Regions from separate parts of the Thermoanaerobacter ethanolicus JW 200 genome, predicted to be linked through region 1. Evidence: riboswitches for the same ligand, from Rfam matches in the RefSeq annotation. Region 1 holds a riboswitch; each other region holds the start of a gene.
The links. A riboswitch is a leader RNA that binds a small molecule or an ion and turns the genes downstream of it on or off. The one in region 1 is predicted to bind fluoride.
Positions count from the first base shown of each region.

Region 2: it holds a riboswitch for fluoride, as region 1 does, so the genes downstream of both, EB239_RS00670 (MutS-related protein) here and EB239_RS12125 (dynamin family protein) in region 1, are expected to answer to the same signal.
Region 3: it holds a riboswitch for fluoride, as region 1 does, so the genes downstream of both, crcB (fluoride efflux transporter CrcB) here and EB239_RS12125 (dynamin family protein) in region 1, are expected to answer to the same signal.

Region 1 is NZ_CP033580.1:2,409,822-2,414,105, forward strand. Features, by position in the region: gene EB239_RS12125 (dynamin family protein) at 1-1,442, opposite strand, end outside; fluoride riboswitch at 1,546-1,605, opposite strand; gene EB239_RS12130 (class I SAM-dependent methyltransferase) at 1,793-2,422, shown strand; gene EB239_RS12135 (hypothetical protein) at 2,440-2,865, opposite strand; gene EB239_RS14660 (hypothetical protein) at 2,893-3,042, opposite strand; gene EB239_RS12140 (bis-aminopropyl spermidine synthase family protein) at 3,137-4,213, opposite strand.
Region 2 is NZ_CP033580.1:105,541-109,824, reverse strand. Features, by position in the region: partial or broken gene EB239_RS00685 (ClC family H(+)/Cl(-) exchange transporter) at 1-169, opposite strand, end outside; partial or broken gene EB239_RS00680 (IS110 family transposase) at 451-1,694, shown strand; gene EB239_RS00675 (hypothetical protein) at 1,809-2,165, opposite strand; fluoride riboswitch at 2,410-2,483, shown strand; gene EB239_RS00670 (MutS-related protein) at 2,554-4,089, shown strand; gene EB239_RS00665 (MutS-related protein) at 4,086-4,284, shown strand, end outside.
Region 3 is NZ_CP033580.1:450,663-454,946, forward strand. Features, by position in the region: gene dnaX (DNA polymerase III subunit gamma/tau) at 1-853, shown strand, start outside; gene EB239_RS02275 (YbaB/EbfC family nucleoid-associated protein) at 920-1,255, shown strand; gene recR (recombination mediator RecR) at 1,265-1,864, shown strand; fluoride riboswitch at 1,913-1,972, shown strand; gene crcB (fluoride efflux transporter CrcB) at 2,034-2,438, shown strand; gene crcB (fluoride efflux transporter CrcB) at 2,435-2,818, shown strand; partial or broken gene EB239_RS02295 (HD-GYP domain-containing protein) at 2,873-4,044, shown strand; gene EB239_RS02300 (DUF2508 family protein) at 4,094-4,284, shown strand, end outside.

The DNA.
Region 1 (4,284 bases):
AAATAGGTAAAATACACAGGGTCTATTTCCAATGCACCAACATCATATCCTATCTTGTATGTAAATTTACTCTCTGCCGTAATACCACCTACGCTTTTAAAATATTCCAGATTTATGCCGAACAATTCGTTTGCTACTGTTTTTACTTCATCAATGACTGCATTGAGCCTTAAAAGATAAATAGACAAAGCTTTACTATATTGTTCTTCAATATCCCTTTCAATATGACCTTTTAATTTTTCAAATTCTTCTATAATAGCTCTTTCGAGGTACTTTTCAAGCTCTTTTTTCTGATTAATTCGACTAAAGTCACGAATACCGTGGTAATATCCTTTTATCTTTTCTGATACTCTTATACTGATAAACTGTTTATATTCTTCCATCTTTTTATCAAAATTCTGTAAAATATTTTTCATATCACCTTGAAACAATAAGGATATTTCTTTTTTGCTTTTTTCAACTTCTTTAATAAAGTTCTCAAAAGATTTTATATTAGATTCAAGACGCTCTAATGGAATTTGTTTCAATTTTATACTGCTTTCAAAAAAAGTTTGGCACATCGAAATAATTCTTTCAATATTTTTGGCATAGCTTTCAAGCAACACTTTTTCTTTTTCTTTTATTAAAAAATTCTGCAAATCATTTTCCAGCTTTTGAGTTCCACTCTTTTCAATTGCTTTATTATCTTTTGATATTTTGCCTTCTAATGCCAATTTAGCAGAAATTGGATAAATAGAAATGTTATTATTCTTTGTAATTTCTCTTACAATATTTTCATTAAAATTGATTATTTCCTTTAGCTCCATTTCATTTACATAGTCAATTTTATTTAAAACAAAAAATATTTTATTAACATTTTCAGATATTTTAGACAAAAACTCCCTTTCCAGTTCACTTATAGGAGGGTCTACTGAAAGCAAAAAAATCACAGCATCAGCTTTATTTATATAACTATATGCAACATCTGTATTATGTTTATAGACTGAACCAATTCCCGGTGTATCTATGATTACTACGTCATTACTTATAAACTCAAAAGGATATCCTATATGTATTTCCTTGACTCCTTTTATGTTTTTAGGGTTGTTTTTTTCTGTGCAATACAAATCCAATTCTTTAATGTCAATATTTTCACTTCTGCCATCATCATATAGAACTTTTGCCCATATATCAGGGCTATATTGGATTTTTGTTATAACAGATGTTAAAGGAACAACACCTGTTGGAAGTATATCAGCTCCTAACATATAATTAGTAAATGTTGATTTTCCTCTTTTAAATTGTCCTAATATCACAAGATAAAAAATATTATTGCAAAATTTATTTTTAACTTCTGAAACAGCTTCTCCTACTGCTTTAATATTGATATCTTTTGATATTCTTTCTATTTTTTCAAATATCACATCTAAACTTTTTTTAATCTGGTCATATTGTTTCTTCATAATCTCACCTCCTAGCCACAGTATAATCGAAATTCAGATATGGAGTGACATTTTTACTTTACTATCACCCCCTAAAAAGCAAAATAGTTCCTACTGGCTTTTACACCAAGTAGGAACTATCAGCCTTTCGGCGGTTGAAGTGAGTTCCATCACTTTTTATACAATTGTCAATATCATTATACCCAAAATGTAAAAACTTTGCAAGATAGTAAAAGCTAAAGATATGCGTGCATTATATTTTTTGTTATATGATATAATGAAAGCAAGGGGAGGTTTATTAAACTGTGACTTTCAAAGAATAAGCATAGAAAAGTGGATAAAAATTTAAGTTTTAGAAAGGATGAGAAATTATGCCTAAAATATCTGCTTTTGAAAAACATTTTGACAGATATGAAGAATGGTTTGAAAAAAATGAATACGCCTATCAATCGGAATTAGATGCTGTAAAATTGCTTATGCCGAAATTTGAAAAAGGGTTGGAAGTAGGAATCGGAACTGGAAAGTTTGCAGTACCTCTAGGTATAAAAAGCGGAGTAGAACCTTCTTATCAAATGAGAAAAATAGCTTTAGAACGGGGTCTTAATGTGGTAGATGGAGTAGCAGAAAATCTTCCGTTTGAAGACAACTCTTTTGACCTTGTTTTAATGGTGACGACTGTATGTTTTGTAGACGATGTGCTAAAATCCTTCAAAGAATGTTTTAGAGTACTTAAAAATAGCGGTACAATTTTAATAGGCTTTGTAGATAGAGAGAGCACAATTGGCAAAATATATCAAGCAAATAAAGAAAAAAGTCTATTTTACAAAGAAGCAACGTTTTATTCTACAAGTGAAATAGTTGAATTGCTTTACGAAGCAGGATTTAAAAATTTCAATTTCTCACAGACCATTTTTAAAAAACTTGATGAAATAAAAGAAAAAGAACCTGTAAGATATGGCTTTGGCAAAGGCTCCTTCATAGTAATAAGCGCTAAAAAATGATATTTGAACTACACTTTTTAAAACAAAGCTTTTATTACGTTGTCTAAAAAATCCCCTTCTTTGGGTTGCGTATCCTCTTTTGATTCTATTTTTTCTATCAATGTACCTGATAAAACAATTTGCACATTTTGATTTCTATCCACAATTATTGAGATAGGTTCCAAAGCTCCGCTAAGTATACCTAAAATAACCATTATCTGTGAAGGGGTTAAGACTCCCTTCTTTTTTTCATCTCCTCCTTTTCCACCTGTATTATCTTTTTCACCATTTTCCCCATTCCCTTTATCACCATTCCCTCCATCTACATCAGGATGTTCTCCACCTTCTTCATCTTTATCCTCCTCCTTATTTTCTTTTTGACCATTCTCTTCGCTATTTTCCCTTAATCCTAGCTTTAATAGCAAATCTTTCAATTGGGATTCTAAATTATCCGATGAAAACATGTATTTTCTCCCCCTATAACTTTTATGTCATCTTATTGGCAGTGGAAAAATTATTATCGCTGGCTCTTCAGGTTTTGCATAACCCAAACCGAAATAGAGAATCAACGAAAGTACAATTACAAGCAAATAAGCATTTAATCCTTCTTTTTCTTCTTTCATAGCGATCACTCTTTTCATAAAATTTTATATACTCATTTTTACATATGATTTTATAGTTTGTCTTGTGCTTGTACTGAATAATAAATATAGGCCTCCACATTAGTATGGAAGCCTATGCTTTGTCTCCTCTGTATATTAAAGCTTCTTCGTCTACGTATAATTCACAAGGTTTATATTCATTTTCAATTCCTTTTGAATCTTTTAAGGTCTCTATACGATACATAGAAGACCGGTACCAATTAAGTTTTGGCTCTACTTGCACAAATTCATATTGTTTACCTACTGTATTTAAAAGATAGTCCCAATTTACATAATGATTAAAGTTATGGATAATATCTGTCACTACCACTTTAAATTTACTTGCTAAAATTTGCTGGAAAACATTCCACTTTTCCAATGAGGCCTCTATCGACGTCAGTCCAAAATACCCCGCACACCCTTCTTTGGAAAGAGCAGAAATCCCTCTTCCTATGCAAATTTCCAAAGCTTCTATAGTCTCTGGCGGGTCAGTAATAAAAGTATCAAAATACCCTACATATTCCTCTGGTAGTTTGTCTCTAAAATCGTATTTCATGGCTTTTATAGGCAGATTATATTTATTTGCCACCTCATTGATGTATTCCACTAGTCTATCGTCTATTTCCATCACAACAATTTCCGTTGGCATACCTGAAAGTCCTGCTGCTATACTTACAAGGTCATCATCACCTAAAACTAAAAGCTTTTTCCCCTCTAAATCTCCTCTTTCAGCCAGGAGAGCTATTCTGCCCACCACTGTTTGTGTCGTAACAAAACCTTGGTCATAATCGCTAATAGCTTTTGGGCGATTTACTGTCACTTGGTCAAATTTTTTGATCAAGTCTTCTAATTTAGAAAAGTTTATCCCTCGTCCTTCACACGCGTGACAAGTATATGTTCTTTTTGGAGCTATTTTAAGACTCACAAGATATTCTAAACCTTTAGAATTAAATTTTATATCTCCATTTTTCTCAACTTTCAACAAATTTTTTTGACGTAGTAACTCAATTATTTCTGCTACAACTGAAAAAGGTTTTTGTGAAAGAGTTATAATCTCCCAAAAATGCGGAGTTGCTGCAGCAGCTGACAATATTTTTTCCACATCCTTAGAGGAAGTCATAACCCCTGTTTTTTGGTAGATTTGGTGCGCTATATCTTGTAGACTTTCCATCTTCTCACCCCCATAATAGTATTTCTACAAGCTTTTTACACCTTCAAAATACCATACAGGGGTATATTCCA
Region 2 (4,284 bases), 610 kb from region 1:
CACTAGCTCCACATGTAAGAAGGTATTTTTCTTCAACTCTAAATCTACCAAACAACCTACTTATTCCTTGTCCGATTGAAGAACCAATTTGCACACATGGACCTTCGCGTCCTAAAGAAAGTCCTGCACCTATCGCTAAAATAGTACCTATGAGCTTTAACAATAAAACTCGTAACCAATTAACCCTCCATGCTTAACAAAGCACAACCATAGATGAAAATAAATTTTCAAGTTGCAAGAAACTAGTTTTTTGGTAAACTAAAATTAACAGGGTCAAAGGTTGATTTAATGCTGATGGATTAATACCTCGTGAATTAACCTAACTTGATTACCTTTGAGCACAACCAATTGTCGCCCCATATTAAGGCAATATGGGAACAGCACGGGTGTTAAGTTTCTTATTTTTCTCAGGTAATCAACCCTGTAATAAATTTAACAGGAGTGAAGAAAATGCAGGATTTACTAGAAGTTTGCTGTGGACTAGATGTTCACAAAGAAACAATAGTGGCTTGTTTGCTTAAAGGTTCTGTCAATGATGAAAAGCCGGAAAAAACGATAAGAACATTTTCCACTTTATTAAAAGACCTTGAAGAATTAAAAACATGGCTTGAAACAGAAAACTGTCATCATGTTGCCATGGAGAGTACAGGGATATACTGGCAACCCGTATATAACGTACTCGAAAGTGCTTTTGATGGTAACATATCAATCATAGTAGCTAATGCAAAACATATGAAGAATGTACCCGGTAAAAAAACTGATATGAAAGATGCAGAATGGATTGCTACTTTATTAAGAGCTGGTCTTTTAAGTGGAAGCTTTATTCCTCCGCAAGAAATTCGAGAATTACGCAACCTTACGAGATATCGCAAAAGCATAATTGAAGAGATATCTTCTCAAAAAAATCGTATAGAGAAGCATTTACAAAGCTGTGGATTTAAGCTTTCAAATTTTTTGACAGATATATTTGGCGTATCAGGTAGAGCGATAATAGACCATATAGCAGAGCATGGAAGTATAACAGCTAAAGAAGTTGAAAATTATGTAAGAGGGAGAGCACGCAGTAAAATAGAAGACATAAAGCTATCAATTAATGGTAGAATGAATAAGCATCAAAGAGAATTTTTAAAGCTTTTACTCAATCATTTAGATGAAACGTATAAACATCTTTATGAGATAGAAGAGAGTATTAATGCTGAGATTGAAAAATACAAGAGACAGATTGAACAGCTAGATGGAATACCTGGCATAGATGTAACGGCAGCTGCTGCAATAATTGCTGAAATAGGTACAGATATGGATAAATTCAAGACTGCAGAGCACATTTGCTCATGGGCAGGATTAAGTCCCGGTAATAATGAAAGTGCGGGAAAAAAAAGTCCACTCGAGTAACAAAAGGAAACACTTATATAAAGAGGATACTGTGTGAAGTAGCATGGAGTATAACCCGCATAAGGGATTCATATCTTGCCACATGGTATTGGAAAGTAAAGCAGCGCCGTGGTACAAAAAAAGCGGTAGTAGCACTTGCCAGGAAAATATTAGTTATCATTTATACTATGCTTAAAAATAACACTGACTATGATGAAAGAATTTTCGATGAAGTGCGAAAGAAACAGGAAATAATTCGCGTTAAACGGATTATTAACGAAGCTCGCAAGTTGGGTTTAGAAGTAACAGTGTCCCAAATTTAAGTAGTATAATTAGATAACTTTACAAAAATTCCCAGCTGATGCTTTTAAAGCATTGGTTTAATATTTATTACCTTTTTTCTGGCTGGATGTTTAAGCCTATGCAGTTGTCAATGTTCAAAATTCTCCTTTTAGATAGTCTATTTTCGTGTTAACTTTTATATAACCGATAATCATGCCTTCAACTTGAGGTATACCGCTACCGCTTATCATAGGTTCTTTTTTCACTATTATACCCAATAATAAGCCTATTAGAGAAAGGAAAATTATCCAGCCAATTAACAAGTAAGGATTTGTATGAAGAATTTTGTATACACTTATTACAAGAATATTTGTTTTTTCAAGAATATATCTTAAAATAGCAATAATCAATCCAACAAAGAAACCTGTTATAATGCCTTCAACTATAATACGCTTGCGAAATTCTTCCCAATGTATTAAAGTATTGAATGTTATACTTTTACCTTTATTCAATAAGATCCCTCCCAAAACATAAAATGAATGAATATTTATTTTTCTCATATTATCATTATACTACAAAATAATGATATCTAGTATTTTATATTGTTAAGTTTACTTATAGAATAATAAGCAGTATTACAAAATTTGGATATAAAACAATACAAAAATCTTTTTATTTTAAACAAATAAACATAAACATTATGCTTTGAAGTAAATTTTCACATATTCTTGCAGGCTTCATAAAAAAGTGATATAATATTCAAAAAGGGATGAAGCCCCCTTTTGGAAAATCCGAACTGCTGATAAACAGCTGATGGCTTCTACGGTAAAAACGTAGGGGTTGTCAGCTTTTTTGTATTTAGTGCATTTGCCTACAACTTTGAAAGGGAGGTACTTTCTTATGCCTTTCCATAGCATATTATTTGAAAAAAACGAAGATGGAGTAAAAAAAGAAACATTCGAAGCGCCTGATTTTTTTGTTGACTTAAATCTTGATCAAATTATAGATGTCATAACAAGAGGCAAAGAAGAATATAATTTAAAACTGTTTTTTTACACTCCTTTAAACGATATTGATACTATCAAGTATCGCCATGAAATAATGCAAGATCTTGAAAATGAAGTTTTGCTTGAGGATATAAAATCATTTGCGGAAAAAATGCAAGAAATGCGCAAACACCTTGCTCAAGCAGACAAACTTTACTACAAATACCAGAAAGAAAGATGGTTTTTGGATGCTGTAGAAATCTACTGTGATGCAATTACTGATTTAGTAGAAGACTTGTCTTCTGTAGAGTTAAAATCTCGTGGTTTTTTAGCATTTCGTCAATATTTGATAGATTATATTAATTCTGACCGTTTTCAGCTGCTACTGAGTGAAACGAAAAAACTTAAAGCTGATTTGTCTACAGTAAAATATTGCTTGTTAATAAAAGGTAACCGTGTGACGGTTCGTAAATATGAATCTGAAATTGATTACAGTATAGAAGTAGAAAAAACGTTTGAAAAATTCAAACAGGAAGCAGCAAAGGATTATAAAGTCAAATTTTCTGATTGGCCAGATATGAACCATGTCGAAGCAAAAATATTGGATTTAGTAGCTCAGTTATATCATGATATATTTTCTAATCTTGATAATTATTGTATGAAAAATAGTGATTATTTAGACGAGACAATAGCTACTTTTGATAGGGAAGTACAATTTTATATTGCTTATTTGGAATATATGGCACTATTCAAGCGCGCTGGACTAAAATTTTGTTATCCACAAATATCTAGTAAATGCAAGGAAGTTTATAATTACGAAGGATTTGATTTAGCTCTGGCTTATAAACTCATCAACGAAAATTCGGCTGTTGTTTGTAATGATTTTTATTTAAAAGGTAAAGAGCGTATATTTGTAATTACCGGTCCGAACCAGGGAGGCAAAACAACATTTGCACGCACTTTTGGACAATTGCATTATTTGGCCAGTATAGGCTGCCCTGTTCCCGGAAAGGAAGCGCAACTCTTTCTTTTTGATAAACTATTTACACATTTTGAAAAGGAAGAAAATATTAAAGATCTTCGTGGAAAACTGGAAGATGAATTGTTTAGAATTCACAATATTCTTGCTCATGCGACATCAAACAGTATTATAATAATGAATGAAATTTTTACCTCTACCACAGCAAAAGACGCATTATTTTTAAGTAAGAAGATAATGGAAAAAATAATACAATTAGATGTGCTGTGCGTCTGGGTAACATTTATAGATGAATTGGCATTCTTAAGCGAAAAAATTGTAAGTATGGTCAGTACGGTAGTTCCTGAGAATCCGGCATTGCGCACATATAAAATTGTTAGAAGACCTCCTGATGGGCTTTCATACGCCATATCAATTGCTGAAAAATACAGGCTAACGTATAATTGCTTAAAGGAGAGGATAAAATCATGAAAGTTTTACTTATGTATAGAGATCATGATTTTGACCTGCAACAAAAATTGCCCTCGAACGAAGAAGCATTGATACAGGATTTAGAATTAAACACTTTGTTCAATGCTATGTCCCTTGGTGATAATTTTTTATTTGAAGTAGCCAAAAAATCTGTTTTATCCAGCGTGTATAGTGATCTGGATACAATATTATATC
Region 3 (4,284 bases), 950 kb from region 1:
TGTATGCGAAATGTTAGGTGTAGCTAATGATGAAATGTTATTTTCTCTTTTAGATTACATGAATGCTAAAGATGTAGCAGCTTCATTGAAACAATTAGATAAAATTTTGTCTTATGGAATAGACGTGGGGAATTTTTTAAAGTCCTTAACTTATATTTTGAGAGATATGGTGCTTTACAAAACAGGAGGAGAGGAATTAAAAGAAATTTTATACAGCGATGTAGAAACTGTAAAAGAAAGAGTGCAAAACTTTGGTACAGCTTTTTTGACTAACGCTTTAGAAAAATTTACAAATCTACAAAAAGAAGTTAGATATGCTATATCTCCGTTAACCCTTTTAGAAGTGACTATTTTGAGGTTGATAAAGCCGGAAATTTCTTACGATATGATGAGTTTGCTAGCAAGAGTAGAACAAATAGAAGACAAATTAGAAAAAGGACAATTTTTTCTGAGGGAAGAAAAAGAAGAGAAAAATAAAAAAATAAATTCGCCAGAAGAAGAAAAAGAAGAAAACGTGGCATCGCAAATAGTACAGCAAGAGGATATAGATCTAGAAAAGGTGTGGGCTGAAGTAAAAGAAATGATAAAAAAAGAAAGAATAGCTTTGTATGCCTTTATAGAAAAAGGGATTCCTTATTTAAAAAAAGGAACAATTGTGGTAGAATATCCTGAAGAGTATGCTTTATTAAAGGAGGAATTGAGCAAAGCGGAAAACAAAAGTTTTATTGAAGGAATATTAAAAGAACTAGTTGGGAAGGCAATTCCTTTGAAGTTTGAATTAAGAAAAAATGAAGAGGAATTACTTGTACAGCAAGTTAAGGAGTTTTTTGGTGAAGATATAGAGATAATATAATTTTCACAAATAATTCAAAAAAGCATATAAATATTTTTAGAATAAAATTTAGGAGGTTATAGTGTTATGGCAAAAGGCGGATTTCCGGGCGGGTTTAATATAAATAACATGATTAAACAAGCCCAACAGATGCAAGAAGAAATAAAGAAAATGCAAGAAGAGCTAATGCAAAAGACTGTAGAAGCTACTGTCGGTGGTGGGATGGTAAAAGCAGTTGCTAATGGCAGAAAAGAACTTGTAAGTATTGAAATAAATCCTGATGTTGTAGATAAAGATGATGTAGAAACGTTAGAAGACCTTGTATTAGCTGCGGTTAATCAAGCGTTAAGGAATGCAGAAGAAATGATTGCTTCTGAAATGGCAAAGATAACCGGAGGACTAAACATTCCTGGACTGTTTTGAGGTGAAAAAATGAACTATTATTCTACTTCTATAGCGAAGCTTATAGAAGAACTGTCAAAGTTGCCCGGTATAGGTCCTAAAACAGCACAAAGGCTTGCTTTTTTCATAATAAATATGCCTTTGGAAGAGGTAAAAAGCTTGTCTCAAGCGATTATTGATGCAAAAGAAAAGATAAAGTATTGTAGAATTTGTTATAACATAACTGACACAGAGGTTTGTAACATATGTAGTGATAAAGAAAGAGATCATTCTCTTATATGTGTTGTTTCTCATCCTATGGATGTTGTTGCAATGGAGAAAATACGAGAGTATAAAGGAGTGTATCATGTACTTCATGGTGTTATTTCTCCTATAGAGGGCGTTGGCCCTGAAGATATAAAAATTAAAGAACTTTTAGACAGAGTAAAAAATGGAAATGTAAAAGAAGTCATACTTGCTACAAATCCTGACATAGAAGGAGAAGCGACAGCAATGTACATTGCTAAGCTATTAAAACCGTTAGGAATAAAAGTCACAAGGATTGCTCATGGGGTGCCGGTAGGTGGTGACTTGGAATACACCGATGTTGTAACTCTTTCAAGGGCTCTTGAAGGTAGAAGAGAATTGTAAAAGGTATTGCATTTTCATTTGTACTTTATTATAATAAATTTGTAGTAAATAACAGAAGGCGATGGAGCTCGCCATAAATGCGGAAACGCTGATGGCTCCTATTAGGATGATATAAGGCCTAATAGGAGCTTTTTATTGCCCAAAAATGTAAACAGAAAGGGAGATTTTCATGGAATACATCTATATAGGGATTGGAGGATTTTTTGGAGCAGTACTAAGATATTTAATAACAATTTACTTTACAAAGATGTATCACACTGCATTTCCCTTTGAAACTTTTATGATAAATATTTTAGGTTCGTTTTTGTTAAGTTTTATTGCTAATTTTACTATGGATGAGTACAAGGTAAATACTAATTTGAGATTGGCGATAACAACAGGATTTATTGGGGCTTTTACAACATTTTCTACTTTTAGTATGGAAACAATAAATTTATTAAAAGCAGGGAAAGATTATATTGCTCTAAGTTATATAATTTTATCAATATTTGGAGGCCTTTTGATGTCTTATTTAGGATTTGAATTTGCTGACAAAACTTTTGACTTACTAAAGGAGCGGGAGGAAGAACAGTGACAAGTATACTATATGTAGGAATTGGAGGAATTTTGGGAGCAATATTGAGATATGAAATATCGCGGCATATAAAGGAAAACCGAGAGATAGTTATTCCTATCGAAACTTTTATTATAAATGTATTAGGTGCGTTTTTATTAAACTTTTTATCAAGTCCTAAAATAAATGTAAATTTAAGCTATGATGTTAAACTTTTTCTGACAACGGGATTTCTAGGTGCTTTTACAACATACTCAACTTTTTCCCATGAGACAGTAGACTTAATCAAGAATAAAAAATATTTTCATGCATTTATATATATGTCCTTAACAATTATATTTGGACTAATAGGAGGAGTATTGGGATATTATCTCGGAAATTATATGGGAAAATTGATTTGATTGGTGTATAATATATGTCAGTAGAAAATAAATATCAGTTAGGAGGAATAAAATGTGAATTTGAATTATAATAATCTGCTGTCTGCTTTATCTTTGGCCCTTGACGTGCAAGAGTATAAGAACATGGGACATGCAAGAAGGGTGGCTTATATTTCTCTAAGGATTTCTGAGATGCTGAATTTGGATGAAAAAGAAACAAAAAAAGTGTATTATTCTGCTTTGTTACATGATATAGGACAAGGAGATATATACGAAGATTTTAACAAAGACGAATGGTGGAAACACAGTGAAAGAGGAAGTGAAATTGTAAAGAAGTTGCCCTTTGGAGAAAATTTTTCGGATATTATAAGATATCATCATGAAAATTACGATGGAAGCGGACATTTTAAACTAAATGGCGATTCTATTCCTTTAGGAGCTCAGATTGTTTTTATATCTGATCAATTTGATATACGGTACACCTCATCGGTTGGGAAAGAAAGTGAGTATAATATTCGGAATAATATCAAAGAAGGTATAAAAAGTGGTACTGGCAAGATGTTTAATCCCGTGGTTGCAAATGCATTACTTGACCTTACAAGACAAGAAAAATTTTGGCTTGATTATAAATTTTTTGATATAAAAAGTATATTAAAAAGGATTGAACCTAAAGACACGGTTTCAATAGGAATTAATGAATTAGAGGATATAGCAGAGGTTTTTGCACAGATTATCGATAATAGAAGCCGTTTTACCTATAACCATTCTAAAGGTATTTCAAAGTTAGCTTATGAAATGGCTAAGGTGATAGGATATGATGAAGAAACTTCTCGAAAAATAAAAATTGCGGGATTGCTTCATGACCTTGGAAAGCTAGCCATACCTAATTCTATTCTTGACAAACCGGACAAGCTTACTGAAGAGGAGTTTATGGTTATAAAATCTCATACCTATTATACTAAAGAAATACTCAAAGAAATAGGAGGAATAGATGATATAGCAGAATGGGCCGCAAATCATCACGAGAAATTAGATGGAAGCGGGTATCCTGAGGGATTAAAAGGTGACGAAATTGGAGAGATGATAGACATGTGGCGGTTTGTGACATGTATCAAGCATTGACAGAAGACAGGCCTTATAGAAAGGGACTTGAACCGAAGCAGGCGATAGACATTATTGCAAAATCGGTGAAAGATAATAAAGTAAGCGGAGAGTCTTTAGAAATTTTAAAAGAAGTGGTACTTTGATGTATACTCAACCGTATTTTAGGAAATAATACGGTTGAGGAGGTATATTATGGGAATGCTTTTCGATTATTTAAAAGGGATTGCGGTAACAAAAAATATATATGACTACAATAGTGAGAACTATCAATTGGTAAATGAAGTGAGACAAACGATAAAAGAATTGAAAGATGCAGAAATTTATTTTCAAAGTGTCACAGACCCTGACTTAGTAGATTATGCTATATATCGGTTAGAGAGTTT